DNA from 3 places in the Micromonospora sp. NPDC048839 genome. Region 1 is predicted to be linked to each of the others. Evidence: riboswitches for the same ligand, from Rfam matches in the RefSeq annotation. Region 1 holds a riboswitch; each other region holds the start of a gene.

Region 1 (10,134 bases):
GCCCGGACGCCGATCCGGTGGTCGCGGCAGCCACCAGCCGGTACGCGAACCTGCACGGTCACTCCGACGACGCCGACCTGCGTCAGCGGTTGCTCGACCGGCTGGTGCCGGCCAACGATCCCCGCCGCGACCGCTACCTCGACCTGGTGGCGGTGCTCAACGGCTGGTCGACAGGCGAGGCGACCGCGCCGGCGGTGGACTGGTTCATCCGGGCCCTGCACGCCCGGATGCCCGAACCGGTTCGCTGAGCCGGCCGGGTGGGCTCGGCCGCGTCGGCTGGGCGGCTGGGCGGCTGGGCGGCTGGGCGGCTGGGCGGCTGGGCGGCTTCAGCCGAACCAGGTCATCGCCTGGCCGTGGCCTCGGGTCCAGGCCAGCGGCTGCCCGTCGAGCGCGAGGACGTTGTGCAGCGCGTCGCTCGGCGGGTCGGGCAACCCGTCGTACGGCAGCACCTCCGGTGCCTCGTTCGCGATCCAGTGGCCCGGCAGCTCACGGACCAGCCGGACGAACGCGTCCCGGCGCGGCTGCGGCACCTGGTAGAGCACTGACGTGTGGAAGACCACGAGCGTCGCGTCGGCCGGCGCGCGGGCGGCCAGCGCCGGGAGGTCGTCCACCAGATCACCGCGGACCAGCAGCGGAGGATCGGTGCCGGCGACCGCCGCCGCGGCACGCAGCCGGGACCGCCGGTGCGCGTGCTCCGGCCAGATCAGGGCGTCCAACCAGGACACGTCGCCGGAATCGGTCACGTCGAGCGGGTTGAGGTCCAGACCAGCCCGCCACACCACCCGGGGTACGCGGGCCGGCGGCACCAACCCGCTGGCCGCGCACTCCAGGACCGGCGCGCCGGAGCCGACCTCGTGTTCGCCGTAGCGGTACGCGTACCGGTCGGGGTAGAGGCAGAGCCCGGCGGACGCACCGATCTCCAGCAGGGCGAGGGGCTGCGGCAGCGCGGCGAGCACCGGCAGCAGGACCGCGCACCTGCCGCTCTCGTTGGTCTGGGTGGCCCGGGTGCGCAGCTCCGCCTCGACGGCGGGCCAGTGCGTCACCGCGTACTCGTGAAACGCGACCGGGTCGTCGACCGGGCCGCCGAGCCAGCGCACGACTCCGAACAGCAGATTCGGCTGCCGTTTGTTCGGCGGGAGCCTGTCGAGTAGGGCGAGCAGCGCGTCGTCACGGGCGACGGCCTGCGCCAGACGCTCGTACGTGGGCGACACCCCACGCGCCTCGCGGCTGCCGAACTCGGCGTACGCCTCAGCGGTCGTCATGCCCTGATCGTCGCAGCCCATTCCTCGGAAATTCAGCCCCCATTCCCGTGTGTCGACTCACCGCCCTCGTAGAGTGCTGCGGCGGCCGGCCCGTTGAGCAGCAGCTCAGCGGGGGTGCGGGTGGGGCAACGGGGAGGAGTGTGTCGTGCGGGGCAACGGTGTCCGGGTACTGATCGTCGGTGGAGGTGTCGCCGGGCTCGCGACGGTGGCCGCGTTGCGGGACTGGGGCGCGACGATCGACGTGGTCGAGCGGGCACCCGGGCCGACCGATTCCGGCACCGGCATCTACCTCACCGGCAACGCGACCCGCGTGCTCGCCGTACTCGGTCTGCGGGAGCCGGTCGCCGACGTCGCCGTGGAGATCACCCGACAGCGCAGCGCCAACCAGCGCGGCGGTCGCCTCTTCGACATCGACGTGACCGCGCTGTGGCAGGGCGTCGGGGCGTGCGTGTCGCTACCCCGGGCGCACCTGCACCGGGCGATGCTCGCCGGCGTCGGGGACACCCCGATCCGCTGGGACCGCCACCCGGTCGCGCTGTCCGAGGAGGGTGACCGGGTCGCCGTCGAGTTCGACGACCACAGCATCGAACGGTACGACCTGGTGCTCGGCGCGGACGGCGTGAACTCGACGGTCCGGCGGCTCGCCTTCGACGCTCCGGCGGCCCGCGACCTCGGCCAGTACGCGTACCGGTGGATCGCTCCCCGGATCGACGCCGAGCCGGTCTGGTCGGTGCAGTTGGGGCGCGGTCGGCAGTTCCTGACGATCCCGATCAGCGCCGAACAGACCTACTGCTACTACAACGACGGCCCGGTGGCCGACCGACCCGGCTGGCGCGACGAGGTGGCCGCGACGTTCACCGAGCCGGTCGCCAGCATGCTCAAGGCTCTCGACCACGACGACAGCACCCTGCACGCCGGCCCGAACCAGGAGGTCGTGCTCGGCGCCTGGTCCCGGGGACCGGTGCTGCTGATCGGTGACGCCGCCCACGCCACCTCGCCGAACATGGCCCAGGGCGCGGCGATGGCCCTGGAGGACGCCGTCGTGCTCGCCGCGTCGCTGGCCGCCGCCGGGTCCATCGCCGAAGCCCTGCGCGGGTACGAGGCGCGGCGACGCCCGCGTACCGACTGGGTGCTCAACCAGACCCACCGCCGCGACAGGGCCACCGGGCTCCCGCCCGCGCTCCGCGACCTGGTGATGCGCCGCCTGGGTGAGCAGATGTTCCGCTCGAACTACGGACCGCTGTTCGCCCAGCCCTGAACCGCCGTCGCCGGGTGCTGCTCAGGGCTGCTGACCCGGCCGGTCGACGATGGCGATGCGGAGGAGCGCGACGGCCGCGTGCACGGACTCCTTGCCGTCGCGCACCACCGACCCTCGGCGGCCGAGGTAGACGTGGGTGTCCCGGTCGAAGAGGACGTCATCGTGCCCACCGATCACGCCGGGCATCCGAATCGCCACCCCATGGCGACCGGCGGCGTCCACCACGTCGCCCGAGATGACGACCGCCCCGGGCTCCCGTGCCAACAACTCGAACAGCGCCGCCAGCGTTCGGGGCGGCACGTAGCCCTGGAGCATCATCCGCGCGGTGGTGTACACCATGCTCTCGTCCCCGTAGACGGCCTCCTCGTCGGCTCCTTCGGGGAGATGCAGGTCGACCGGGTGGTCCCGGAGATATCGAAGCAGCTCGTCCGGATCGGTGGGCAGGTCGCCGTGGTACGCCGGCGACTGGAAGGCGTCGAGCTCCTTGTCGGGATCCCCGGGATCACCGAGGCGGAGCTCCGTCAGCTCGCTCCACCCGTTCGGATCGGTCTCCGGTCGATAGCGTCCCTGCGTGTACGCGACTCCGCCGGCCGACTGCCACAGTTCGCTCCGGATGGTCCGGTACGGGCCGCTGGCCGGCATGTCCCTGACTATCGCGAGGGATTCCGTGAAGACGTACTGGTCGGGTCGCGCGGTCAGCTCGGGCTGCTGCCGGGCGGCGTCCGCCGCCATCCGGAGGATCTCCGACGCGGTTGCCGTGGGCGGCGGCTTGTCGCCCACCCGCATGGTCTGGACGGCCAGCCCACCGGCGGTCAGGACGACGGCCAGCCCGAACGCTCCGGCGAGTCGCCAACCGCGCAGGAACCGGGTGTAACGTCCGGCGGAACGGCCCGTCGAAGCCACCTCGGCCCGTCGGGCGACGTGGGCGGTCAGATCTCTGAGGAGTTGCTCCTCGAAACCCTCGGTCGACTGTTCGATCTTGTTCATGGCGTCAGCTCCGTCTTGTCAGGCGAGGGTGGTGGCCGGTTGGGCGAGCACGGCGCGAACGACGCGACGGGCACGATGCAGGCGGACCCGAGCAGCGACCGGTGACATCCCGAGCACGGTCGCCGCCTCCGCGACACTGAGGCCGTCCACGGCGACGAGTTCGACGAGCGTTCGGGTGCCCTCGGGCAGCTCGCTCAACGCTCGACAGGTGCGGCGGGCCGCCGACTCGGCGTCGATCCGCTCCTCGATGCGGGCGATGTCATCGGGGCCCAGGTCCCGTCGTCCGGCCAGTCGGCCGGTCACCCGCAGCCGTTGGGCAGCCCGACGCCGCTCGTCGCCGATGACGTTGCGGGCCACCCCGTACAGCCAGCCGACCTGGCTGCCCCGGTCCGGCCGGTAGCCGTCCGCCGACTCGATCACCGCCAGGAACACGTCGGCGGTCAGGTCGGCGGCGAGGTGCGGGTCGTCGACCCGACGCGCCACGAACCGGCCCACCGCCTCCACGTGCCGCCGGTAGAAGACCTCGAAGGCCACCGGATCGGCCCCGATGCCGGCGAGGTCACCCCCCACTTCGCTGGGCTCACTCACAGGCCGTCCCCTCTCGTAACCGTCACACCCCTTCTTCGTAAGCCGGACCGCGGGTGTTACCAAACCCCCCGGCCGCAGGCGGCACGACCGGTCAGTTGGGCAGTCGCCCTGGTGATGCGGCATGATCGAAGCACCGGCGACTGGCGGCACGGGGATGGTGAAACCATCGGGGAGCCTCTCGCGGGCGTCGACCGCCTGGGCGCCTGCGTGGAGAATCCGTCATGACCACGACCAGTGGATCCGCGCAGCACCACACCCCGTCTGGCACGGCTCGGCTCCTGCCGGGCGCACCCGTCGCCGAAGCCGTCCTGGCCGAGACCGCCGCCGCTGCCGCAGCACTCCGCAGCCGCGGGATCACCCCGAGCCTCGCCACCATCCTCGTCGGCGACGACGACGCCAGCGCCGGTTACATCGCCATCAAGCAGCGCCAGGCCGCCGCGCTCGGGTTCGCCTCCCCGCACGTGCATCTGCCCGCCACCGCCACCCAGGCCGAACTGCACCAGGCCATTGCCCGCTTCAACACCGATCCCGCCGTGCACGGACTGCTCGTGCAGTACCCCGTACCGGGGCATCTGGACTACGACGCGGCGCTGCTGACGATCGACCCGGACAAGGACGTCGACGGCATGCACCCGCTGAACATGGGGCGTCTCGCCGTCGGCCTGCCCGGCCCGCTGCCCTGCACCCCCGCCGGCATCGAAGCCCTCCTGGCGTACCACCAGATCCCCGTCGCCGGACGTGAGGTCGTCATCCTCGGCCGCGGCGCCACCCTTGGCCGCCCCCTGGCGATGCTGCTCGCCCAGAAGCGCCCGACCGCCAACGCAGCCGTCACCGTCGTCCACACCGGCGTGCCCGACTGGGACCGCTACACCCGCCGCGCCGACATCCTCGTCGCCGCCGCCGGCGTACCCCGGATCGTGCGGCCCGAGCACGTCAAGCCCGGCGCCGTCGTCATCGGCGCCGGCGTCCGCTACGAAGGGCGGCGCCTCCTACCGGACGTGGACGAAGCGTGCGCCGAGGTCGCCGGCGCCATCACGCCCCGGGTCGGCGGGGTCGGTCCGACCACCGTCGCGATGCTGTTCCGCAACGCCGTGCGCGCGGCCGAGCGCGCGAGCCAGTAGCTATGCTGCTCGGTGGCACAAACGTTGCGAGGTGCCCCGCGCGAGTGGGGAGAATCGGGAAGCCGGTGTGAGTCCGGCACGGGCCCGCCGCGGTGACCGGGGAGCTGCCACCCACGCGTACCAGACGCAGCCACTGGCCCTGAGGGGCTGGGAAGGCGGGTGACCAGCGGAGATCCGGGAGTCCGAAGACCGGCCTCGCGTCATCGCCCCGTCAGGGGCGCGAGCGCAGCGGGAGCCTGCCTTGAACAACGGACTCTACGAGACCATCCACCGCCGCCGGGACGTACGTGCCCAATTCACCGGGGCGCCGATCCCCGCCGAGACATTGGATCGGATCCTCACGGCGGCGCACGCCGCACCGAGCGTCGGCCTCTCCCAGCCCTGGGACTTCATCCTGGTCCGCGATCCTGAGCTGCGGCAGGAGTTCCACCGACACGTGGAGCAGGAGCGGGACACCTTCGCGGCCACTCTCGACGGTGCGGCGGCGGAACGCTTCGCCCGAATAAAGATCGATGGCGTACGAGAGTCGACGTTGTCGGTCGTGGTCACGTACGACCCGGAGCGGGGTGGGCCGGCCGTGCTCGGTCGACACGCGATCGCCGACGCCGGCCTCTACTCGGTCTGTCTGGCGATCCAGAACCTGTGGCTGGCCGCAACCGCCGAGCAGCTCGGGGTCGGCTGGGTCTCGTTCTACCGGGAGCCGTTCCTGCGCGACCTGCTCGGTATCCCGGCCACCGTCCGCCCGGTGGCGTGGCTCTGCCTCGGCCCGGTCACCCACCTGGAGCAGACGCCGGACCTGGAGCGGCACGGGTGGCGTCAGCGACGTCCCCTGTCGTCGGTGATCCACCACGATCGTTGGTCCGAGTAACCAGGTGACTGCAGCCCCGGGCGCGCGAACGCGCGAGCCGGTAGCCAGGCTCCGCCACCACCGCCATCGGCATGATCACTTAATACTGAGTAGTCAGACCGGGTCGCCCACAACTACTCAGCATTAAGTTATCGAGCCGGCTTCCTGCGCTCGCCGCCGCACCGGATAACCTCACCGGACCCAGCCCAGGAAGCGCCGGTGCAGCAGCCCGGCGGACACCCAGGTCAGGTCCTCCGCGGCCCAGACCAGGTAGGACGCCATGTAGAGACCCAACGACACCGCCGCGCCGTCGAACTCGGCACGCAGCTCGGTACGCCGGGTCCGACAGGGCCAAGGGGCGTCACAGCCGCCGCAGGTCCACACCGGAAGGACCGGGCCATGGGTGGTCACTGCACCCTGTTCAGGGAGAGGCCGGCGGCGGACCGGGCGTGCCAGCGGGCGGCCCATTCCGCCTGACAACAGGGGTACGGGGACAACCACGCCCGCCACCAGCTATAGCCCGCACAGAAGCCGTCAACGCCGGGCAAGTCCACGGACAGGAGCCGCCCGAGGTGATCCTCGATCATTCCTGCTCCTCCCCTGGCCAGTGGCCGCGCCGGATCGGGATGCGGTGTCTAGCTCGGCAGGGCAGGTCCGCCCCACATCGGCAGGTCCGCCGCCATCGCCGCCACGACCAGACCGGCCGGTGGCGCCGGGCAAAGGTCAGCGCCACCGCCAGCAGGTAATCGTCGTACGGCACATGCTTCGGCACCCGACCTCCCGGCGAGTTGTCCCGCCGTCGCCTGGCGTGACCACTCCACCACACACCATTCGGCGGGGTCTTGTCAATCTGCAAGTTACGATAGTCAAGTGTAAGTTGCGCTTAGTTTCAGACCGTGAAGCGACCACGCTTGTACGGGCCTGGCGAGTTGGCCGCCCTGTTCAACGTGTCGCGGCAGCGGGTACTGCAGATCACCCGCCGACCCGGCTTCCCTGAGCCAATGGCCCGCCTGATCGGCACGACCATCTGGGATGCGGACGAGGTAGACGACTGGGCCAAGCACAACCGCCCACCACGCCCAACCGAAGGCGACGAAGACCGCTGACCCGGATGCGCTTACCGCAACGCCCTGCCGGACTGGATCCTTCAGTACCTGGACCTCGAAGGTGACGTGACGCGTCAGAGTTCCATGGCACCAGCCAGAGGTCATCCCCGGAGTCCTTGAATACGCATCGTGGTACGCGACAGCAAGAATCCCAGCGGGTCGGCCCTTTACTTCAGAGGAGGTGCCTGGATGCGGATCATTCGCAGTATCCCGCAGTTGGCACCTCAGGCTCTCCCGCTCCCGGCGACCTCCTCGTCGTCATTCTTGCCTGCGGCGCTCTTAGCTCCCCCCGAAACCAGCATCAAGATGATGGCGCCGGCAATCACCCAGGGCCAATAGTTGGTCTCCTCGCTGGGACGCTTCTCGGCCCAGGTGCGAACGTCCAGGTGGACCGCAGTGCGGCCGCCGTCAGGACGCAGCCGCTTGACAGTTAGGAGACTTCTCCTGCCGGCGTCGGTGAGCACACAATAACGCGCACCCACCCTCAACTCTTTGATCGGTATGGCACCATTCGGGACATAGTCGGTATTTGCCGAACACATGCTAAAGGTCGCTGCTGCGGATGCCTCGACCACCGCGATCTGGGTGCCAGCATTCGGACTCCGGACGAAAGCCTTGCCATTGTTGCCGACATCTTGCTTGGTGCCGAGCACGTCTGTGACGTTCCAGTCAGGGCAAAGAGAATCTAGGTCCGCGTAATAGCCCTGTGAGATGACCAGCGCTCCCTCGTGGCGTACGGCATCGACGACGCCCGTTCCGCTAGGTGTGGGTGCGATCCCAGCCGTGGAAGCACACGGCTCCGCCTTCTCCACCGGGGAACTCGCCGACGGAGCCGCGCTCGCTGATGGAGGCGCGCTCACAGAAGGGGAATGATCTTGCGGAGTTCGATCATCTTGAGCCTTCGACCCCTCCGAGGTCTGTCCCCCGTTCGCAAGAAGGCCCGCCGCGACCACGATCAACAGGCCCACAGCCATCACCGCGAGGCCAGTCAACACGCTCGGCCGCCTGAAGAACGACACCTGGGGCTCGGAACCTTCGCCACCTTGGGCAGAAGACCTGCGCTGCTGCTCAACCAAAGCCCCAGTAAACGTCCCGAGTGCGAGCAACATCCCAATGACGCTCGCCGCCCTGTCGGCCCGGTCGAGAGAATTCTCGCCCATGCAAACCGCCAGCAAGATCCACGTCGCCAGCGCTATGCACCCCACCACGACGGCCGGGTGCATCTTCCTGCGGCGCGTCGGTGGCTCCGTCATCCCGGCATGATCTCAGACTGACTACGCAGCATCATCCCTAATCTATGTCGACTAGAAGACAGAATGAGCGGCACGGCCGGACCAACAATAGACGGCAAGCCTCATGCCTCGGAGTCATAAATATACCTCTGAGGTATATCGCCAACAGACGCGTACTTCCGCGCGGGTCTGGGCCAGCGGGAAACGCGCTGCCCCGACTCCCGCGAGGGGAGCCGGGGCAGCGCTGCGGTTCGCGTACGTCAGCTGCAGCCGCTGGTGGAGCCGCAGCCCTCGCAGACATAGCAGCTACCGGCCGGGCGCATCTTCGTACCGCAGGTGAAGCAGAGCGGCGCGTCGGCGGCCTTGCCGATCACGGCCTCCAGCAGTTCGGTGCTGGAACCCACGCTCGGAGCCGGCTTGGCGGCGGCCACGTCGGCCATCTCCTGGGCCGGCTGGGCGACGGCCTCCGACTTGGCCGGGGCCTCCACCGGCGCCGAGGACGCCATCGCGGTGAGCTCCACGCCGGTGACGGCGGCGGCCTCCGCGTCGGCCTCGGCCCGCAACTGGGCGGCCCGCTCCGAGGCGGTGAAGATGCCCAGTTCGGCGCGGCGCTCGTAGGGCAGGAAGTCCAGCGCCAGGCGACGGAAGATGTAGTCCATCACCGAGGCGGCCATCCGCACGTCCGGGTCGTCGGTCATGCCGGCCGGCTCGAAGCGCATGTTGGTGAACTTGCTGACGAACGTCTCCAGCGGCACGCCGTACTGCAGGCCGATGCTGATGGCCACCGAGAAGGCGTCCATCACGCCGGCCAGGGTCGAACCCTGCTTGGACATCTTGAGGAAGACCTCGCCGAGGCCGTCGTCCGGGTAGGACGAGGCGGTGAGGTAGCCCTCGGCGCCACCGACGGAGAAGCTGACCGTCTCGGACGGGCGCTTCTTCGGCAGGCGCTTACGCACCGGCCGGTACTCGATGACCTTCTCCACGGCGGCCGGCGCGGCCTCGACGGCGGCCGGCTCGGTGGCCTTGTTGGACTTGGCCACCGAGAGCGGCTGACCGACCTTGCAGTTGTCCCGGTAGATCGCCAGCGCCTTGAGGCCGAGCTTCCAGCCCTCGAAGTAGATCTTCTCGACGTCCTCGACGGTGGCCGCCTCCGGCATGTTGACCGTCTTGGAGATGGCGCCGGAGACGAACGGCTGGATGGCCGCCATCATCCGCACGTGGCCCATCGGGGCGATCGTCCGCTCGCCCATGGCGCAGTCGAAGACCGGGTAGTGCTCCGGCTTGAGGCCCGGGGCGTCCACCACGTGGCCGTGGTCGGCGATGTGCTCGACGATCGCCTCGACCTGCTCCTCGGGGTAGCCGAGGCTGCGCAGGGCGCGCGGCACCGTCTGGTTGACGATCTGCATCGAGCCGCCGCCGACCAGCTTCTTGAACTTGACGAGCGCCAGGTCCGGCTCCACGCCGGTCGTGTCGCAGTCCATCATGAAGCCGATCGTGCCCGTCGGCGCGAGGACGCTGGCCTGGGCGTTGCGCCAGCCGAACTTGTCGCCGATCTTGTTGCCCTGGGTCCACTGCCTGGTCGCCTCGCGGACGATCGCGGTGGCCACCGGGCTGGTCGGCTTGATCTCGTCGTTGGCGGCGGCGTGCTTGCGCATGACCCGCTTGTGCGGCTCGGCGTTGCGGGCGTAGCCGTCGTACGGGCCGACGACGCCGGCCAGCTCGGCGGAGCGGCG
Region 2 (10,134 bases), on a different contig from region 1:
CAACCAGGGCAGCATTTACCGCGATGGGGAGACGATCGGCTGGGACCTGCACCCCGGCGGTGCCCCCAGGAGCACAGACACCAGCCAGATGGTCCTGCTCAGCTACCTCTACCAGTCGCAGGCCCCCGCATACGCGTGCGCGTTCGTCGGCCTGCGTCCTGTCGACGCCCGATGCATCACCGGCCCCGCCGACCACTGGGTCCTGCTGCCCGAGCGGGACTATTGGGCCAGTAAGAAAGTCTGATGACGGGCGCTCGGAGCGGGCTAGATGCGAGGTCTGACGGCCTGTTGGCGCGCCTGTTGACTCGGTTCGGTTGGCAGCGTTGCCCGTACTGCTGACGTCAGACCAGCCGCTGGATCCGCACCTTCGGGTGCACGTTTCTCAGGTGTCCCTGCTTATGTTGGCGGACCTGTTCGTCCCAGACCTCTTGGTCGTAGTCCGGATCTGGCGGGATCCACTTGTGCGAGCCGTCGCTGTAGTGGAACTTCTCGTCACCGCGTCGCAGGATGCTCACCGAATCCAGCCGAGGAAGCGTCGGTGCAGCAGCCCCGCCGGCACCCAGGTCAGATCCTCGGAGGCCCGCAGCAGGTGGGCACCCAGGTAGAGAGCCAGGGAGATCCGAGCGTCGCCGAACTCGGCGCGTAGCTCGCGCTGCCGCGTGCGGCAGGGCCAGGGCGCATCGCAGCCGCCGCAACTCCAGATCGGCAGCACCGGGCCGTGCGTGGTCATGAGCAGCCGCCAAGCTGCATCCGCTGCTCCGCCTCGTTGCTCACTGCTCCTCCTCGGCGGGCCAGTGCCCCCGGTTGATCGGGATGCGGTGTCGGCTACGACAGGGCAGCTCCGCCCCACAGCGGCAGATCCAGCTCCATTTCCGCCACGACCACGCCGGGCGGTGTCGCCGTGCCAGGGTCATCGCGGCGGCGATCAGGTACTGGTCGTAGCAAACTCGTCGCCGTGGTGGTGTCCTGTCTCGCATCACTTACTCCCTCCACCAGGCAGCACTCCATGGCCGACCCCGAACCACGGGACCGGATCTGGAACGTTCGGTAACTACGACGCTACGATCACGACGACGGCGGCTGGACTCACCCGCAGTACGAGTGAGCAGGCCAGATGAGCTGCCGGAGGATTGGTTTCACGGCGAAACGTCGACCACGGGTCAACGTAGGGATGATGGATGACAGGTCGCGGACGATCAGCACCACATCGCGGCGAGGTGACCGGCTACCTGTTCAAGGTGATCCGGGAGTCCATCCCGCTCACGCAGGAGCAGCTCGCCGTCGACCTCAACGTCGACCGGGTAACGGTGCAGAGCTGGGAGTCCGGGCGTCGGCCATTCACCGCGGTACCGCTCGGGCAGGCGATCGCCGTCCGACGCCGGCTCGGGCGGCTTGGCGCGAACACCGTTCTGCTCGCAGCACTCGACGACGCCGCCGAGGCGGATCTCATCGTCGCCGCCGTCCTCAACGAACACGTCGACCGCTGCGACCTCGCCGAACATCCGCTGGGCTGGTCTGTGCTCACCCACCGTCTGGCCGACTTGATCCTCTGGGCCGTCCTCGGGCAGACACCGACCTTCGCCAAAGGTCTATCCATCGCCCATACCCGGCGGGGTCCAGTCGCGTCCGGGCCGACCCTGCCCGTCGACGAGCAGCGTGCGTTTTTCGCTCACCTACACGTGCTCGCCGATCGCGCCGCAGCCGGACGGCATCGGAACGTGCTGCTGCACCGGCAAGCCTGCTTCCTCGCCGGCATGGACCCCACCAAGGCGGCAGCAGGTTGGCTCACCCAGACCACCGCCCGAGCTCGCCGCATGACCACCTTCCGCACCTGGTCACCGCTGTGGCCCGACGCCCGCTCCGTCGTCACGTCCCTCGCCAACCAGGGGGACCCGGAACCGTTACGGGACTTCATCGCTCACGCACACCCCGACGATGCCTGCGAGCGAGCGGCCCTCAACTACTCGGCCTACTGGGTGGGCGAGATCCCGTACCGCCACCGCGACGACTCCTTCATGCCCGAAGCGCTCGCTGACTGGCATGGCTCAATCCTTCTTCGACACCTGGTCCATCGCCTGGATCCAGGGCATCCCTTCGTCGACCTCAACATCCACAACGTCTGGGCCTTGCTGGCCGCACGACGCGGTCTCGCTGTCGACAACCCCGCCGTGACTCGGGCGTTCCTCGACCGGAGTGTCCCGCTCTTGGACAGTGATCGAATCTCCGCACAGTCACGGCAGGAACTAACCTCTATCGTCTATCGCCTGCGGGCGGACGGACTCACCGGCACAGGGACGGGCAGATGACCGACGACCACGACGCCGCCGGAGCAGTCAGCTTCATCTTCGAGGCCGGCGTCCTCAAACGCGCCGCCCGTACCGGCTGGTGGTTCGCTGGCGTCAAGCACCCCGAATCCATTGCCGAGCACTCGTTCCGGACCTCGCTCATCGGAATGATGCTCGCCGCCATGGAGGGCGCGGACCCGGCGCGGGTGTCGATGCTGTGCGTTCTACACGACACTCAGGAAACCCGGATCACCGACATCCCGCACATCGCCAAGCGCTACCTCACCGCCGTACCCAACACCGCCGTCACCGCCGACCAGGTTGCGGCCTGCCCACCGGCCGTCGCCGACGTCATCACCGCTGCCGTCGCCGAGTACGAAGCCGGCGAGACGCCGGAAGCCGTCGTCGCCCGCGACGCCGACAAGCTGGAATGCCTCGTCCAAGCCGTCGAGTACCGCCATCAGGGCATCGACAACGTCCAGCGCTGGATCGACAGCTCACGAGCAGCACTCAAGACCGCCAGCGCCCACCGCCTCGCCGACGCCGCCCTCAGCGGACAACCCCTCGCCTGGCTCACTCCCCCGCCGCAGGAGTAGGCCTTCGGCGGGATCCCGCCGCCTCAGCTCAGCGCGCCTCGACTGGTTTGCGGTAACGGGGTTGCCAAGCCGTCACCCGGTATCCCGCCTTCTCGTACAACCGAACGCTGTTGTTCGGATTCTCCGCGATCGTGCTGAGGCGGGCCGTCGAGACTCCCGCCTCCGCCAAAATACGGAGCGTGCGCCCCATCACCGCAAGACCGACGCCTCGCCGGCGGCACGCGGTGCCTACGGCAACCCACGGCGTCAGCGCGGTGCCGTCGGTCTGCAACTCGTTCACCACAACCGCGGCGATGTCGTCCCCCGCCCAGACGACACACCAGATGTCGATGTCCTGGACGTCGCGGAGGTACTCCTCGTAGGTCCTGGGCCGGTGGCCGTTACGTGATCCCGCGAAGCACTCCTCGATCACCTGGTGGATCTGGGGATGGTGGGCAGCCTCGACCGGACGCTGGATGAGCCCTTCGGGCAGCCGAATGTCGCCGTCCGGTAAACCGCTGAGGTCGTGGGTCATGTCAACGACCGTGAACGCGATTCGGTAACCGTGAGCTGTCAGCAGTGCCAGCTTGCCCGGCTGGTGCTCGCCCACGTTCGCGCCGAAGACGCTCCAGCCGCCGCCCGGCCTGCTGCCGTCGAACTCGACGGCCTGTGCCTCCTGCCACCGCAGCATGGCGCTGCCGATGCCCCGTCTGCGCCACGCTGGGCTCACGCATCCACTCAGCAGGTAGACCCGGGTATCGGCCGCCTCGGACCACCAGTCCATCCAGGTGAAGCCCACGGTTCGCCCCGAGTCGGCCTGGGCGATCAGACAGAACGGGTGTACGCCGTTGGGGTCCTCGCTGGTATCGGGACCGGGCAGCCAGAGATCGCCGTCGGCCCGGTGCGCCTCGGCACGGACGGCCTGGACGCCGGCAATGTCACTGGCACCCACATAGAGCCGCATCGTGACGCCGGCCTCCGCCAATGAGCCGAACTGCTCCTCACAAAAATTGAGAGTGGGCGATTCTGACTTGCCGCCCTGGTGGGTCACAGGCCGGTTCGCCCGTCGATGCACTCGCGCAGGAGGTCGGCGTGGCCAGCGTGCCGCGCATACTCTTCGATCACGTGGACAAGCACGTCGCGCGTGGCGTGGCTGCCACCGTCGACCGACACCTCGCGGCCCAGGTCGGCCTCCTCGAGGGCGTCGAGCCATTCGTCCGCCTTGGCGATCTCGGCCTTCCAGGTTGCAAAGGCGTCCTTCACCACCGCTGGGTCGGGGACCGCGCCCCCGAAGTCCCAATCCGGGTGGTCCTCGTGCTGGTAAAGGCACGGTGTGTCGGTTCGCCCTTGCAGCACACGCTGGAACCATTGGTTCTCCATCTGCGCCAGATGGCGGACCAGGCCGAGCAAGCTCAGGCTGCTGGGCGGTACCGAGCGTCGGCCGAGCTGCTCGGCGTCCAGTCCGTCGCACTTCATCTCTATGGTCAGACGGTAGTTGCCGAGATACTCCCGGTAGGTTGCCTTCTCGCCGACGGGCTGACCGAAGATCCTGGGGTCATCCTGGGGGGCGGTCCACAGTTTGCTCACGGCGCTACCAAATCGCGGGCGGATCGCACCAGTCAAGTGAGTTGCGGGTGCACCAACTTCGACGGCGGCACATCGCTGGCGAAGCTCGACTCGTCGTCCCGAAGGAACCACCGGTCCTCGGCGAGCGGGGTGACCAGAAGGATCGAGCTGCCTCAAAGTCCACCGGAGTTCACGTACGTCCGAGCACAGTCGTCCTGGTCGTCACTCAGACGAACGTCGGATCTTGCGCATGAGCATGGCCCAGACTCCGTACCCGGAGCCGACATTTCCCGTGACTGCGCCGGCAGCAGAGCCCATGAAGAGGGCGTTGGCGCAGTCCGGGCAGACCTTGCGGCCGGTGATCGTCTCTTGAAACGGCTCTTTCACCCGTCGTCTGCAGTCCGGGCACTCACGGCTTGACAGGCCCATTGGCTCTCCCCGGTCGGTTATCCAGCAGGGTATCCGGCTGCCACTACCCAATCGGTCGTCACGAGCGCCCTGACGCCTGCGAGGCGCCAGGGTGCGGCAGCAGTGCGACGAGGCCGGGGTAGGTATGCGCGTGTGATCCGGGCAGGCCCCGGCGTGCCGGCAACGCCGCCCGAGGGGTCGCAGAGGGCTCCAGGGTCAAAGGGCGGCCCGCAGCGACGCGCCCTGCGGATCGGACGGGCGGTCCCCGCATCTCAACCGGCGACGTCCACGACCACCTTGCCGTTCGCGGTGCCGCTGGCGACCAGGCGATGGGCGTCCAGGACCGTGTCGAGCGTGAACGCGCGTGGGTCCAGTCGCGGGCGCAACGCGCCGGCATCGGCCAGCGCCGCGACCTCGCGCAGAATGTCGCCCTGGTGTTCGCGGCCCTGCCCGGTCAGCAGCGGCAGCAGGGTGAACACCCCGGAGTACGTCGCTCCCCGGAACGACAGCGGGGCGAGCGAGTGCGACCCCCAACCCAACGCGCTGACCACGTGGCCGTGATAGGTGCGCACCGCCGCGAACGACGCGTCGAGGGTCGCGCCGCCCACGTTGTCGGCGATGATGTCGAACCCGACACCGTCGGTGTACCTCTGCACGTACTCCTCGACGCTTGTCGAGGTGTAGTCGATGGGCACCGCACCCAGGCTCTCGATCAGACGCATGCTCGCCGGCCCGCCCGTGGCGTACGCCTCGGCGCCGCGCGCCTGAGCGAGTTGGACGCTCACGTACCCGACGCCACCGGCGCCTCCGTGCACCAGCACCTTCTGCCCGGCCCGCACTCCGGCCCGGTCGACAAGCCCCTCCCAGGAGGTGATCGCCGCCAGGGGTAAGGCGGCGGCCTCCCGCATCGAGAGGGTGTTCGGCTTGCGGGCCAGTAGTCGGGTGTCCACGGCGGCGTACTCGGCAAGCGAACCCTGGAGGTCGCCCACGCCCCCGCACAGCCCGTACACCTCGTCTCCCGGCGCGAAGTCGGTCACGTCCGCACCGACCGCCGCGACGACGCCGGCGAGGTCGAGGCCGAGCACCGCGGGGAGCCGGATACGCGCGTGCGCGGCCTTTCCCGCCTGGATCTTCGTGTCGAGCGGGTTGACCCCGCTGGCGACGATCCGCACCAGCACCTGCCCGCGCTCGGGGGTGGGTTGGTCGATCTCCTCGATCGTCAGCGGAACGTCGAACTCCCGCAGCACCGCAGCGCGCATCGCCATCCACACTCTCCGTGATCGGGGCCTCTCGTGGACGCTATCCGACCGGATCGACGGTGGGGCGGGTTCCTCGGACCGGCCACCGCCACAACGGGCGGACCGCGTCAGGCGTCGTCGGCGCCGTCGAGCAGCGCGCGCCGCAGCGCCAGCCGGTGCTCCCGGCGGATCTCCGCCTCCCGGTACCGTCGCCGGTCCCCGTCGGTCTCCGGCAGCAGCGGCGGCACGGTACGCGGCTGCCCGTCGTCGTCGATGGCGACCATGACCAGGTGGGCGGTGGCCACGTCGGTGGGCGGCACCGCCCGGTCCCACCGGTCGGCGGTCACCTTGACGGCGACCTCCATCGAGCTGCGGCCGGCCCAGGTGATCCGGGCGTCGACGTGTACGACGTCACCGACCCGTACCGCGCGGAGGAACGCCGTCTCGTCGATGGCGGCGGTCACCGCCGGCCCGTCGGAGTGCCGGGCGGCGACCACACCGGCGACGGAGTCGATGAGGTTGAGGATCCGGCCGCCGTGCACCGTACCCATCAGGTTGGTGTGGTGCTGGTCCATGATCTGCGACAGGGTCAGGTGCGACGCCGACGGCGCTCGGCCGGCGATCGTGGTGGTGTCGTGCACAGCGGTAGTCCGTCCCTCGGGAACCCACACCGCCGGGTCGCGGACACCTGCTGACGGGGACCTGGCCGTACGCCACACGCCCGGCCCGTCACCCGCTCAGCCCACCCGCGAGGCCGACGGCAGCGCACACGGTTGTGTACGCGGCGCCGGCAGGTCTTCGGACTCGCGGGCCTGACCGGTCGGGCCGGTCCCCTACTGGCCGTCGCTTCCCAGGCCGTTGTGCCCAGTGCTGATGACGGCGGTCGTTCCCACTCACCGCTGCGGGGCAGCCCCGGATTTCCACCGGGTTCCCTCTTGCGACGCCCAGCCGGTCACGACGGGGCGAACCAGCGCCGTCGGCAGCATAGCTGGCCAGGGAATGTGTCCACCCGGGGCGTCCCGCTGCGGCGGCCCGCGACCTCGCCGTCAACTTTTGTCGTCGGAGGAAGAAGATCGCCACCTCTTGAAAAAAGTCTCGCGAGGGTGAGGATATCCAGATGCGTCGTCTCCCCCAGACTTGCGGGCGGGTGGTCTCGGGCCTCCTCGCGTTCCTCCTCGCCTCGGCGGTCGCCCTGCTCGCGTCCGCCCAACCCGCCGCAGCTCACGGGACCCTCGCCGAGTCCACACCGGCGGGCGGCGCCACCGTGCGCGAGCCGTTCACGGAGGTGCGGCTCTTCTTCACCGAGAAGGCCGCCGCCAACGCGTTCTTCACGGTCACCGCCCCGGACGGCACCCGGGTCGACGACGGCTGGTCACAGGGGGAGCCGAAGCCGCTGGCTAAGCCGGTACGGGAGTACTTCCTGGTCAACGGGCAGTTCGAGCCACGGGAGTACACGACGGGGTTCCCGGCGGTGGTGACCGTCGCCCACCTGCCCGCCAAGGGCCAGTATTCGGTGAGCTACCTGTCGGTCGCCTCGGACGGCGACACCGTGCGGGGCACCCTGACCTTCCGCTACGACGGGCGGGTGGCGGCAGCGCCGAAGGGGTGGAGCCCGCCGTCGACCCAGCCGGACCCGGCGCTGGTGGCCGCCACCGAGCAGCACAACACGTCCGGGCAGGCCTCGGCGGTGCCGACCACCGCGGATGACGCGTCGACCCCGCCGGCCGCGGCGGCCCCGTCGACCGGGTCGACCGAGGACAGCGGTTCCGGAGCGCTGGCCTGGGCCGGCTGGGCGGTGGCGGTCGCGGCGGCCGGGGCGGTGGTCGCGTACATCGTCTGGCGTCGCCGATCGGCTTCCACCGGCAGACCCACCGGCCGGGGCCGTACCTCGCCGGCGACCTCCGGTCGACGCGGCGGTGGTGCCCGGTCCACGAACAAGGCCGGCACCGGCCGGACCGTCGGGGCCAAGGCCGTCGGCGGCAAGGCTGCCGGCGGCAAGGCCAGCGGGGGCAAGACCGCCGGGGGCAAGACCGCCGGGGACAAGGCTCTCGGTGGCATGGCCGGCGTCGTCGCGCCGGCCACGGGCGACAAGCGACGGCCCACCACCGTGCCGGCGGCACGCAAGGGCAACACGGTCGTCACGGCCCGCACGGGCGTCGCGGTGGATCCGACGCCGACCGATCAGACCGTCGCCGGTACGGACGGCGAGCCGACGGTCGAGCCCGGAGCACGGCCCGACCCGGACCTCGCCGCCGCGACGCCCGGGTCCCGGCTGAGCAACACCCACCTGGCCCTGCTCGTCGGCGGGCTGGTGATCGCTCTGCTGGCCGGCTTCGGGCTGGCCCGCATCGGGACCGGCGACGAGAACCCGGCGAGCCGCGACGCCCGACAGCCCGCGGGCGGTCCGCCCGCCGCGGGGCAGGTGGGCTCCGCGAACGACGGGCACCAACACCCGGCGGGCACCGGGCCGCACACGCATCGCGGTGACGGCGCGACGGGCGAGACGCTGGCGACCGGGACGACGGTCAGCGCCGGCGGGTACACCCTGCAACCACTGGAGCGGTCCCAACCGCCCGGGGTACGCACGGACTACCGGTTCCGCATCGTCGGGACCGATCGGCAACCGGCGACCCGCTTCGCGGTCGTCCACGACAAGCCGTTGCACCTGATCGTGGTCGGCCGCGACCTGTCCGGGTACCAGCACCTGCACCCGACGATGGCGGCCGACGGCACCTGGAGCGTCCCCCTGACACTGGCCCGGCCCGGCGGCTATCGCGTCTACGCCGACTTCTCCGTCACCGCGACCAACGACACGCAGATCCCGCTCGTGCTGGGCGTCGACCACACCGTGCCCGGCGCGCACACCCCGACCGCGTTGCCGCCGGTGCAGGCCCAGGCGACGGCCGGGCCGTACGCGGTGTCGATGACCGGAACCCCGACGGTGGGGGTGACGGCGCCGATGCACTTCAAGGTCAGCGCCGGCCCGACCGTGCCCGTGCAGCTGGAGCCGTACCTGGGCGCGTACGGGCACCTGGTCGTCGTCCGCGAGGGCGACCTCGGGTACGTGCACGTCCACCCCGAGCCGGAGTTGGTCGACGGGTCGGTCAAGTTCTGGCTGACCGCCCCGAGCTCGGGCCGGTACCGGGCGTTCTTCGACTTCCAGGTCGCCGGCAAGGTCCACACCGCCGAGTTCACGATCAACGTGCCCTGAGCCGGAACTTTCTCCCCGCTGCGGCCGACCATCCCGCCAGCAGCAATCATCGGAGGAAGAACACATGCGCAGCACCAACCCGCTCGGTCCACGCCGCTTGGCCACCGTCCTCGCCGCCGCCATCCTGGCGGTGGGCGCTGCTGGTTGCGGCTCGTCCGACTCTCCGTCGGCGGCGCAGCCCGCGCCGTCCGCGTCGGCCTCGGCCAACCCGGACGCCGGTGTGCTCGGCATTCGTGACCCGTGGGTCAAGGCGGCCGACAAGGGGATGACGGCGGCCTTCGGGACCCTGGTCAACGACGGCGACAGCGATGTCACGCTGAGCAGCGCCACGACCGAGGTGTCGCCGATGGAGCTGCACGAGATGGCCATGAAGGACGGCAAGATGGTCATGCGGCAGAAGCAGGGCGGCATCGTGATCAAGTCCAGGGGCACGCACGCGTTGGAGCCCGGCGGCGATCACCTGATGCTGATGAACCTCACCAAGCCGGTCCAGGCCGGTGACGAGTTGACCTTTACCCTGACCTTCGCCGACGGCCGGACCCAGCAGTTCCGCGCGGTGGCCAAGCCGTTCACCGGCGCGCAGGAGAGCTACGCCCCCGGGCACGGCGAGCCCATGCCCGGCATGAGCGCTACGCCGGGGATGAGCATGAGCCCGGCATCGTGACCGAGACGTCACCCGTCCGGCCGGTGAGCAGGCGTGGCCTGCTCACCGGCGGGGCTCTCGCCGTCGGCGGTGCCGTGGCCGGCGGGGCCGCGATCGCCGTGACCCGTGCTGGGCAGAACGGGCAAACTCCGGCGACCGCTGCCGACACGACGCTGGCGGCGACCGTCGGCGGCCTGGTCGAGCCGTT
Region 3 (10,134 bases), on a different contig from region 1:
CACCTTCGCCGGGTCGAGGGCCTGCACGGTGGCGTACTCGTCGAGCAGTTGCTCCAGTTTGGCCAGGTCGCCGTAGGTTTCGGCGCGGGCCATCGGCGGCACCAGGTGGTCGATGACCACGGCGTGCGCTCGGCGCTTGGCCTGGGTGCCCTCGCCGGGGTCGTTGACGATGAACGGGTAGACCAGCGGCAGGTCACCGAGGACCGCGTCGGGGGCGCAGTCGGCGGCCAGGCCGAGGCCCTTGCCGGGCAGCCACTCCAGGGTGCCGTGCTTGCCCAGGTGCACCACGGCGTCCGCGCCGAAGCCGCCGTCCGCGAGCGGGGCGGCCAGCCAGCGGTACGCGGCCAGGTAGTGGTGACTCGGCGGCAGGTCCGGGTCGTGGTAGATGGCGATCGGGTTCTCCCCGAAGCCGCGCGGCGGTTGGATCAGCAGCACCACGTTGCCGAAGCGCAGCCCGGCGAGGACGATGTCGCCGCTCTCGGTGTAGAGCTGGCCGGGCGGCTCACCCCAGTGTTCCCGCATCCGCTCGCGCAGCTCGGCGGGGACCTGGTCGAACCACCGCCGGTAGGTCTGCCCCGGTATCCGGGCCTCGGCGGCGGCCAACTGCTCCGGGGTGAGCCACTCTACGTCGTGTCCACCGGCGGCGATCAGCGCGTGGATCAGGGCGTCGCCGTCGTCGGGCACCGGCGCGTCGCCCAGGTGGTAGCCGGCCTCGGCGAGCGCGGCGAGCAGTCGGACCGCCGAGACCGGGGTGTCCAGCCCGACGGCGTTGCCGACCCGGGAGTGCTTGGTGGGGTACGAGCTGAGCACCACGGCGACCCGCTTGTCGGCGGCGGGCACGTACCGCAGCCGGGCGTGGCGCACGGCGATCCCGGCGACCCGGGCGGCCCGGTCGGCGTCGGCCGCGTAGACCGACAGCCCGTCGGCGTCGATCTGCTTGAACGAGAACGGCACACTGACGATCCGGCCGTCGAACTCGGGGATGGCCACCTGCATCGCCGCGTCCAACGGGGACAGCCCGGCGTCGCTGCCGGCCCACTGCTCGCGGGTGCTGGTCAGGCAGAGCGCCTGGATGATCGGCACGTCCAGGGCGGCCAGGGCGCCGACGTCCCAGGCGTCCTCGTCGCCGCCCCCGGAGGCGTCCGCGGCGACTGCGCCACCGGCGGCCAGCACGGTGACCAGCAGCGCGTCGCAGCGGGCGAAGAGCCCGAGCGGTCCCGCGCCGGTGGTCAGCCCTCGCAGCGAGCCGCAGAAGATCGGCAGCGGGTTGCCGCCGGCGTTGTGGACCGCGTCCGCGAGGACGTCGACGAACCCGGTGTTGCCGGCCAGCGCGTGCGCCCGGTAGAAGACGATCCCCACGGTGGGCCGCTGCGGGTCGGTCGGGTGCTCGCCGTGCACGCCGTACGCGGGGGTGGGCGCGGGTGGGGCGAACCCCTCGCCGGTGAGCAGCACCGTGTCGGAGAGGAACCGGGCCAACTGCCCGAGGTTGTCCGGCCCACCCTCGACGAGGTACGCCAGCGCCTGGGTGACGACCCCGGACGGCACTGTGGAGATGGCCATCAGCTCCGCGTCGGGCAGCGCCTCGCCGCCGAGCACGACCGTCGGCACACCGGTGGCGAGCACCGCGGCGAGGCCGTCCGGCCACGCCTGCCGACCGCCGAGCAGGCGTACGACGACGAGGTCGACCCCGTCGAGCAGGGCGGGTACCTCGTCGGCGGCGACCCGCGCGGGGTTGGCGAGCCGGTAGTCGGCGCCGCTGGCTCGGGCGGCCAGCAGGTCGGTGTCGGCGGTGGAGAGCAGCAGGATGCGCACGGCGGGCTCCGGGGAGTCACGCCCTGGCCGCTCACGGAGGCGACCTGGACGAAGCGGGTGGGTGCGGCGTCAGCCGGTACGACGGCGCGGCCGGACGCACCGACACGGGCGTCGGGGCCGGTCAGCGCCGGGCGCTCGGCTCAGCGGTGCCGGAAGCCAGTGCCCCGGAGTGCAGTGCGACGATGATCGTCGATGAATGAGACGCCGTGCGTCATCGGGTCCTCCTCGGGTGTCCACGCCCTGGGGTACATCCCGACGGCCGAAGTATCCTGGCTTCCGGATCGACGCTCTCCCCCGGCCTTCCAACCGCAGACACACGGTCGTGACTCACGAGGGGGGATCGCTCCCCGGTGACAGTGGCGGGACCGCGTCGGAATCGCACCGACTTCCTTCACTGCCGTCAGGCCGCGAATGCTGCCACACCCCTCCGCCGCCGGTCAACGCCGACCCGACGTCGCGAAGCGGGCGACATCCATCGAAAACTACCAATGGTTGCGGGCGAGGAAGCCCTGCTTCGCCGGCGTCAGGTCAATGTGCCGCGTCCTTTGCTCTGCTTCAACCCGCGCAACAATGCGACGCCTTACTGGTGCGTCGGTTGAAGCAGAGCAAAGGACGCGCGCACGTCCCCTGGCCTGCGCCTATCGTTCGCGGGACGGTGGCATCCGGCGCGGTCACCTAGGATCGGTGATCACTGGCCCAACGTCCGCGATCAATCTCGGGGGTCGATCACCATCAGCGCCGCCCGATTCCACCACCTCGCCGGTCGGGTCTGGATCTGCCCTGGCGGCTCGGACCCGGACGCGGTCCAGGCCGGCGTCGCCGTCGTCGCCGACGAGCACGGCAGTGTGATGATCGACGCTGGGCAGAGCCCCGCGCACGCCCGGGAGATCCAGGCCGCGCTGGCCGCCGCAGGCCTTCCGCAGCCGCGCTGGCTCGTCTACACCCACCACCACTGGGACCACGTCTGGGGCGCCTGCGCCTGGCCCGGAGTGGAGATCGTCGGGCACGAGACGGCCGTACCGTTGCTGCGCGCCGAGGCCGCCCGCCCGTGGAGTCACCGCTACCTGCGCGAGCAGGTACACGCCGATCCACGCCTCGGCCCGAGCTTCCGGGCCCGGGCGCTCGCGGTGGACTCCTGGGAGGATTTCGCTATCCTGCCGCCCACCCGGGTCTTCGCCGATCTGGACGAGCTGCCGGTCGGGGTTCGGCTACGCCACGTCGGCGGCGGCCACGCGACGGACTCGACGGTGGTGCTGGTGCCGGACTCGGGCGTCATGCTGCTGGGCGACTGCTTCTACCCGCCGCCGGCACACCTGCGCCGACCGGAGGACGGCATCGACCTCGACTTGGTCCGGCGACTGCTCGACGACACCTACCACTGGTACGTCTCCAGCCACGCCGAGCCGATGACACGTGAGCAGGCCCGCTCGGTCGTCGAGGCCGCCTGAGCGGACGGGCCTCAGCGGGCGTGGCGTTCCGGGTGTGCGCGGTTCCACACCCGCATCCGTTCCGGGTAGCCGGTGCGGCCCGCCTCGTACAGCGGCACCGCGTGCTTGCGGGCGATGGACCCGGCCGCGCGGGGCGTGCCGGTGCGTCGGCGGATCCACTCCCCGTCGTGGGCGATCGCCACCACCGTGGTGTCCGTCGCGGTGGTCTCCGGCTCCAGGTAGAACTCCACCCCGCGCCGGCTCGTGACGAACGCCTCCAGCGCGGCGAGGTCATCCCGGGTCGCCTCCCGGTCCAGCTTCGTCGGGGTCGCCTCGGCGCCCCGTGACCGGCGACTGAACCAGCTCATGCCCCACCCCTTCCCTCGACGCCCCTCCAGTGCAGCACCGAATCCTGGCAATACGCTGCACGGCGGATGGGAGACAGCTGACCCGACGGGGGTGGAACCCGCCACGCGTGGGCGGTGTCATGAGTGTGACCCGAACGGAGGTTTCCCCTGGACGACGACGCGCTCGTCACCCGCGCTCGCTCCGGTGACCTGGAGGCGTACGACCTCCTGGTCGCCCGGCACACCGCGTCCGCGTACCGGACGGCGGCGCTGCTCGGCGCGGGCTCGGACGCCGAGGACGTCATCCAGGAGGCGTTCGTGAAGGCGTACCGCAAGTTGTCCCGTTATCGGGGCGAGTCGTCCTTCCGGTCCTGGTTGCTCGCGATCGTCGCCAACGAGACCCGCAACCTGCACCGGTCGCGCGGCCGCCGCGACGGGCTCGTCCTGCGCGCCGCGGCGGCGGACCCGACGGCGGAGTTCGCCGAGGACGGCGCGGTGGGTGCGGTCCTCGCCGGGGAGCGCCGCGCCGCCCTGGTGCGGGCACTGCGGCAACTGCCGGTACGCGACCGCGAGGTGATCGTCTGCCGGTTCTTCCTCGACCTCAGCGAGGAGGAGACGGTGGCGGCACTGGGCTGGCCCCGGGGCACGGTGAAGTCGCGCACGTCCCGGGCACTGGCGAAGCTTCGCGGCCTGCTCGACCGGGAGGAGGTCCGGCATGGGTGACCTCGAACGGGAACTGCGGGACCTGTCCGCCTGGCTGGAAACGCCCGAGCCGCCCGACGTGCGGGCCCAGGTCCGAGGGCGGCTGCACCGGCCGGTGCGACGGTGGCGTCCGCTCGCTGCGGCGGCGCTCGCCGCCCTGCTGCTGGTGGCGGTGTTGCCGCCGACCCGTGCCGCCGTCGCCGACGCGGTCACCGGGCTGCTGCGCTTCGCCGGCGTCAGCATTGCCGTCGCGCCCGCGCCGACGGTGCCCGGCGGCGTCGCGTCGCCGCTGCCCGGGCAGCGGGTCGCCGGTCTGGACGAGGCACAACGGGCGGTACGGTTCCCGATCCGTCTGCCGGCGAAGCTGGGTCCGCCCGAGCGGGTGCTGGTCGCCGACCCCGACCCCGCGGGCACCTGCCGGGTCGCGACGCTGCTCTACGACGGCGGCGCGCTGCGCGTCGACGCGTTCGACGGTCGCCTCAACCTGTCCTTCCACAAGGAGGTCATCCCGCCGGGAGCCGACTGGGTCGAGGTCGGCGGCGACTTCGCGGTATGGGTCGAGGGCCCGCACGTGCTGTCGTACGTGGACCGTTCGGGCGTGGTCCGCAAGGAGAGCGCCCGACTTGCCGCCTCGACGCTGATCTGGCAGGACGCCGACGTCAGCTACCGGCTCGAGGGCGCGGTCACCAGGGCCGAGGCGATCGAGATCGCCCGCTCACTGCGCTAGGGCGTGTTTCGGACGTGCTGGCCGGCCTGCGCCGGGCCCAGCCGCCGCCCGGCTGCGTTGTCGCGGTGTCCGGATACAACACCGGTATCCGGACACCGCTCCGCCTTGCCGGACGACGCCTGGACTCCGGCTCGGCTCGACCGACACGTCCGAAACACGCCCTAGGAACCCGACGGGCGCGGCCGGTGTCCTGAAGATGAGGTGAGTCGTCGACACGTACCGGAGGGTCGAGATGGGTTCATGGGGCAGGCCGCTGTTGGCGGCATCGGTGGCTCTGCTGGCGGGATGCGCGACCGCGACCGACGGTGGGTCGGCCGCACCGCCCGCCGCCACCGGGAGCACCGCGAACGCCGGGAGCACCGCGAACGCCGCGACGGGCTGTCATTCGCCTGTCCAGGTGGAGTCGCTGCCCGACTGGGCGGACGCCGGGTTCCACGGGAGTAGCCGGGGACCGCACGTCTTCGGCGCGAAGGGCGACATCGTGGCGGTGCTGTTCGCTCATCCGCTGCGCCAGGTGCGAAGCGACGGGTCGAACAACAAGATCCTGTGGGTGGCCCGTGCCGCCACGACGTCACCCGACCCGACGGCACCGGCGACCCTGGTGATCACCGCGACGCTGGACGGCACCGCCACCCGGGTGACCCGAGAGGTCGCCGGTGGGCCAGGGCCGTCGATCATCGACATGCCGCAGGCCGGCTGCTGGCATCTCGACCTGCGCTGGTCCGGGCACACCGACACGATGGACCTAGTCTACGCCCCCTGAGCTACGTACCGTGGCGGCCATGGTGAGTCTGCTCGACGGCATGACGCCGCTGTACGTGGCGGCGGACATCCACGGTCACCGGTCGGAGTTCCGGGAGTCCCTTCGCGAGGCTGGGCTCGTCGACCACACCGGCCACTGGTCCGGGGGTGGCGCGCGGTTGTGGCTGCTCGGCGACTACGTCGACCGCGGCCCGGACGGTGTCGGCGTCATCACCGACATCCAGCGGCTCGCGGTCTCCGCACGTGCCGCGGGCGGCCACGTCGGGGTGCTGTTGGGTAACCACGAGGCGCAGTTGCTCGCCGCACACCGGTTCGGCACCAGGCCCGTTGCCGGGTGGGACGAGCCCGGTGGGTTCCAGGGTGGCTGGACCCGGTTCGGCGGACGTGCGGAGGACCTGCGCCAGCTCACGCCGCAGCATGTCGACTGGATGACGCGGCTGCCCGCGGTCGCGGTCGTCGACGGGTTCCTGCTCGTGCACTCCGACACCGTCCGGTACCTGGAACTGGGATCCAGCGTGGCCACCGTGAACGCGGCGGTCAGCGCGGCCCTGGGCTCCGACGACCCCACGGCGTGGCGGGACTTCTGTGGCCGGATGAGCGACCGGGGCGCCTTTCGCGACGCCGTGCCGACGAACCCCGACGACCCGGTGTCGATGATGCTGCGCACGCTCGGGGGCAGCGTGCTCGTCCACGGACACAGCACCCTCACCAAGCACTTCGGAGTGGCGCCGCAGGATGTCACAGTCGCGCTGCGCTACGCCGACGACAGGGTCATCGCCATCGACGGCGGCGTCTACGAGGGCGGCCGGATCCTGCTCACTCGACTCCGCTGACCCTGACTAGGCTGCCCGACGTGCTGGACGACGTGCGGACGGCGGCCCGCGACAACGCCGAATGGTGCGACATCGTCTGCGGCAGCCACGGGCTGGCCGGCCGTACCGACGCCGACGCCTGGTCGGTCCCCCACCGGTCGCCGCCGTGGTATCCGGACGCGGTCACCCTGCGGCCGGGCGTCGACACCGGTGCCCTGCTGGCCCGGATCGACGCGGGGCCTGGCGCGTCGGTGAAGGACAGCTTCGCCGACCTCGACCTGTCCGGGTACGGGTTCCGGGTGCTCTTCGACGCGCGGTGGATCCACCGGCCACCGTCGCCGCCACCGGCTGACGAACCCCTCACCCCGGTCACCAGCGCCGACGACCTGGTGGTCTGGGCGGCGACCCACGGCGGTGCGGAGCTGTTCCGCCCCGCGCTGCTGGCCGACCCCCGCGTACGGGTGCTCGCCCGCCACGACGACCGGGGTGTGCTCACCGGCGGAGCGGTACTCAGCGGCGACGGCCCGTACGGCGTCTCCAACGTGTTCACCCGCACCGACGACCCCCGCGACATCTGGCGCGCGGTGTGCGCCACCGTGCCCGACGCGCCGCTGGTCGGCTACGAGACCACACCCGACCTGGCGGCGGCCCTCGCCGCCGGCTTCACCACCACCGGCCCGCTCCGCGTCTGGCTGCGGGACTAGCGCACCGGCCACTGGCTCCACCTACGGACGGCTATGCTGGGCGGCATCGGCACCGATCCGGCCATCACCGGGGGAGGCCTGGCCATCCGCCCGGCGCTTCGTCCCCGTGTGGGCAGTGAGCTGATGCCCGCGCGAGCGGATGTGGAGTGTAGGGAGAACGTCGGTGCCAGACGGTCCGTCGAAGTCGCCATTCGTCCCACTGCCCACCAAGATCGATCTTGGTGGGATGGACCGTGCGGTCATCGAGTGGTGGCAGACCAACAACGTGTTCGACCGGAGCCTGGAGCAGACTGCCGACGGTCCGTCGTGGGTGTTCTACGAGGGGCCGCCGACCGCCAACGGCACGCCGGGCACCCACCACATCGAGGCGCGGGTCTTCAAGGACCTCTTTCCCCGGTACCGGACGATGCGCGGCTTCTCGGTGCCCCGCCGCGCCGGGTGGGACTGCCACGGCCTGCCGGTCGAGCTCGCGGTGGAGAAGGAACTGGGGCTCAGCGGCAAGCCCGACATCGAGAAGATGGGCATCGCCGAGTTCAACGCCCGGTGCCGCACCTCCGTGCTGCGGCACGTGGACGAGTTCGTCCAGCTCAGCGAGCGGATGGGGTACTGGATCGACCTGGAGCACCCGTACCAGACGATGTCCCCCGAGTACGTGGACAGTGTCTGGTGGTCACTGAAGCAGATCCACGACGCCGGCCGGCTGGTGGAGGACTTCCGGGTCGCGCCGTACTGCACCCGCGACGGCACGACCCTGTCCGACCACGAGGTGGCGCAGGGGTACGAGACCGTCACCGACCCGTCCGTGTACGTGCGGTTCCCGGTGCAGGACGCGGTGGCCGGACACCACGGTGTCGAGCTGCTGATCTGGACCACCACCCCGTGGACCCTGGTGTCCAACACCGCCGTCGCCGTCCATCCGACGGTGACGTACACCCTCGCCCGCACCGGGCAGGGCACGTTCGTCGTCGCCGAACCGCTGACCCGGCGGGTGCTCGGTGACGAGGCGGAGATCCTGGCGACCGTACCGGGGTCGGCCCTGGAGGGGTTGCGGTACGAGCGGCCGTTCGACCTGGTGGACATCCCGGACGCCCACCGCGTGGTCCTCGCCGACTACGTCACGACCGAGGACGGCACCGGCCTGGTGCACCAGGCGCCCGCCTTCGGCGCGGACGACCTCGCCGTCTGCCGCGCCTACGGGTTGCCGCTGGTGAACCCGGTCGCCCCGAACGGGCGGTTCGACGACGGCATCGAGCTGGTCGGCGGGGTGTTCTTCAAGGACGCCGACGCGCTGCTCATCGACCGCCTCCGGACGTCCGGTCGGTTGTTCCGGCACGAGCCGTTCGAGCACCCCTACCCGCACTGCTGGCGGTGCCACACCCCGCTGATGTACTACGCGCAGCCGTCCTGGTACATCCGGACCACCGAGGTCCGCGACGAGCTGACCCGGGAGAACGAGCACACCAACTGGTTCCCGGAGCACATCAAACACGGCCGGTACGGCGACTGGCTGAAGAACAACATCGACTGGGCGGTGTCCCGTTCCCGGTACTGGGGCACCCCGCTGCCGCTGTGGCGCTGCCCGGACAACCACGTGACCGCGGTCGGCTCCCGGGCCGAGTTGGGGGAGCTGGCCGACGCGGACCTGTCCGAGCTGGATCCGCACCGCCCGTACGTCGACGAGATCACCTTCGCCTGCCCGGACTGCGGCCGGACCGCCACCCGGGTGCCCGAGGTGATCGACGCCTGGTACGACTCCGGAGCGATGCCGTTCGCGTCGGTGGGCTACCCCCACGTGCCGGGCAGCAAGGAGATCTTCGAGCGCACCTATCCGGCCCAGTACATCTGCGAGGCGATCGACCAGACCCGGGGATGGTTCTACACGCTGATGGCGGTGGGCACCCTGGTATTCGACAGGTCCCCGTACGAGAACGTCGTCTGCCTCGGGCACATCCTGGCCGAGGACGGCCGCAAGATGAGCAAGCACCTGGGCAACATCCTGCTGCCGATCCCGTTGATGGACACCCACGGCGCGGACGCGGTGCGCTGGTTCATGGCCTGCTCCGGCTCACCGTGGTCGCCCCGCCGGGTCGGGCCCGGCCCTCTCGACGAGATCGTCCGCAAGGTGTTGATGACGTACTGGAACACGGCGGCGTTCTTCTCCCTCTACGCCGCGAACTCGACGTGGGCACCGGAGCTGGCGCAGCCGGTCGCCCAACGACCCGTGCTGGACCGGTGGATCGTCGGTGCGGTCCACGCCCTCGCCGCCGCGGTGGACGAACGACTGCAGAACTACGACACGGCCCGTGCCGGCCGACTGCTCGCCGACTTCATCGACGACCTGTCGAACTGGTACGTACGGCGCTCGCGGCAGCGCTTCTGGGAGGGCGACCCCGACGCCCTCACCACCCTGTACGAGTGCCTCGACATCCTCACCCGGCTCCTCGCTCCGTTCATCCCCTTCCTCACGGAGGAGGTGTGGCAGCAGGTCATCCGGCGGGGCGACGGGTCGGCCCCGGAGTCGGTGCACCTGGCGACCTGGCCCACGCCCGACACCACGGTGATCAGCGCCGAGTTGTCGGCCCAGGTGGCCACGGCGCGGGCGTTGGCCGAGGCGGGCCGGTCCGCGCGCAAGGCGAGCAGCCTGCGGATCCGTCAGCCGTTGAGCCGGGCGCTCGTGGGACTACCGGCCGGCACGGTGCTTCCACAGGCGTTGCTCGACGACATCGGCGACGAGTTGAACGTCAAGGTCCTCCAGCCGCTCGACTCCCAGAGCGGGGTCATCGACGTGCGGGTCAAGGCGAACTTCCGGACCCTGGGCCGCCGGTTCGGCAACCGCACGCA

What was found. A riboswitch is a leader RNA that binds a small molecule or an ion and turns the genes downstream of it on or off. The one in region 1 is predicted to bind cobalamin.
Region 2: linked by a shared signal. The riboswitch ahead of AB0C25_RS03900 (acyl-CoA thioesterase) and the one ahead of bluB (5,6-dimethylbenzimidazole synthase) in region 1 are both predicted to bind cobalamin.
Region 3: linked by a shared signal. The riboswitch ahead of cobN (cobaltochelatase subunit CobN) and the one ahead of bluB (5,6-dimethylbenzimidazole synthase) in region 1 are both predicted to bind cobalamin.

Annotation. Positions count from the first base shown of each region.
Region 1 is NZ_JBEZGL010000035.1:10,661-20,794, forward strand. It holds gene AB0C25_RS35715 (MerR family transcriptional regulator) at 1-248, shown strand, start outside; gene AB0C25_RS35720 (DUF2332 domain-containing protein) at 327-1,262, opposite strand; gene AB0C25_RS35725 (FAD-dependent monooxygenase) at 1,408-2,520, shown strand; gene AB0C25_RS35730 (CU044_5270 family protein) at 2,542-3,507, opposite strand; gene AB0C25_RS35735 (sigma-70 family RNA polymerase sigma factor) at 3,526-4,095, opposite strand; gene AB0C25_RS35740 (bifunctional 5,10-methylenetetrahydrofolate dehydrogenase/5,10-methenyltetrahydrofolate cyclohydrolase) at 4,317-5,216, shown strand; cobalamin riboswitch at 5,229-5,429, shown strand; gene bluB (5,6-dimethylbenzimidazole synthase) at 5,458-6,084, shown strand; gene AB0C25_RS35750 (hypothetical protein) at 6,256-6,474, opposite strand; gene AB0C25_RS35755 (DNA-binding protein) at 6,960-7,169, shown strand; gene AB0C25_RS35760 (hypothetical protein) at 7,394-8,422, opposite strand; gene AB0C25_RS35765 (vitamin B12-dependent ribonucleotide reductase) at 8,662-10,134, opposite strand, start outside.
Region 2 is NZ_JBEZGL010000002.1:150,834-160,967, forward strand. It holds gene AB0C25_RS03855 (hypothetical protein) at 1-244, shown strand, start outside; gene AB0C25_RS03860 (hypothetical protein) at 342-515, opposite strand; gene AB0C25_RS03865 (hypothetical protein) at 512-730, opposite strand; gene AB0C25_RS03870 (hypothetical protein) at 771-977, opposite strand; gene AB0C25_RS03875 (transcriptional regulator) at 1,179-2,306, shown strand; gene AB0C25_RS03880 (HD domain-containing protein) at 2,303-2,881, shown strand; gene AB0C25_RS03885 (GNAT family N-acetyltransferase) at 2,910-3,911, opposite strand; gene AB0C25_RS03890 (DinB family protein) at 3,908-4,447, opposite strand; gene AB0C25_RS03895 (zinc-dependent alcohol dehydrogenase family protein) at 5,107-6,099, opposite strand; gene AB0C25_RS03900 (acyl-CoA thioesterase) at 6,201-6,713, opposite strand; cobalamin riboswitch at 6,844-7,059, opposite strand; gene AB0C25_RS03905 (copper resistance protein CopC) at 7,190-9,283, shown strand; gene AB0C25_RS03910 (copper chaperone PCu(A)C) at 9,348-9,947, shown strand; gene AB0C25_RS03915 (Dyp-type peroxidase) at 9,944-10,134, shown strand, end outside.
Region 3 is NZ_JBEZGL010000005.1:37,396-47,529, forward strand. It holds gene cobN (cobaltochelatase subunit CobN) at 1-1,812, opposite strand, end outside; cobalamin riboswitch at 2,075-2,204, opposite strand; gene AB0C25_RS11405 (MBL fold metallo-hydrolase) at 2,586-3,260, shown strand; gene AB0C25_RS11410 (hypothetical protein) at 3,272-3,607, opposite strand; gene AB0C25_RS11415 (RNA polymerase sigma factor) at 3,815-4,309, shown strand; gene AB0C25_RS11420 (hypothetical protein) at 4,302-5,015, shown strand; gene AB0C25_RS11425 (hypothetical protein) at 5,248-5,778, shown strand; gene AB0C25_RS11430 (metallophosphoesterase) at 5,798-6,610, shown strand; gene AB0C25_RS11435 (hypothetical protein) at 6,631-7,293, shown strand; gene ileS (isoleucine--tRNA ligase) at 7,457-10,134, shown strand, end outside.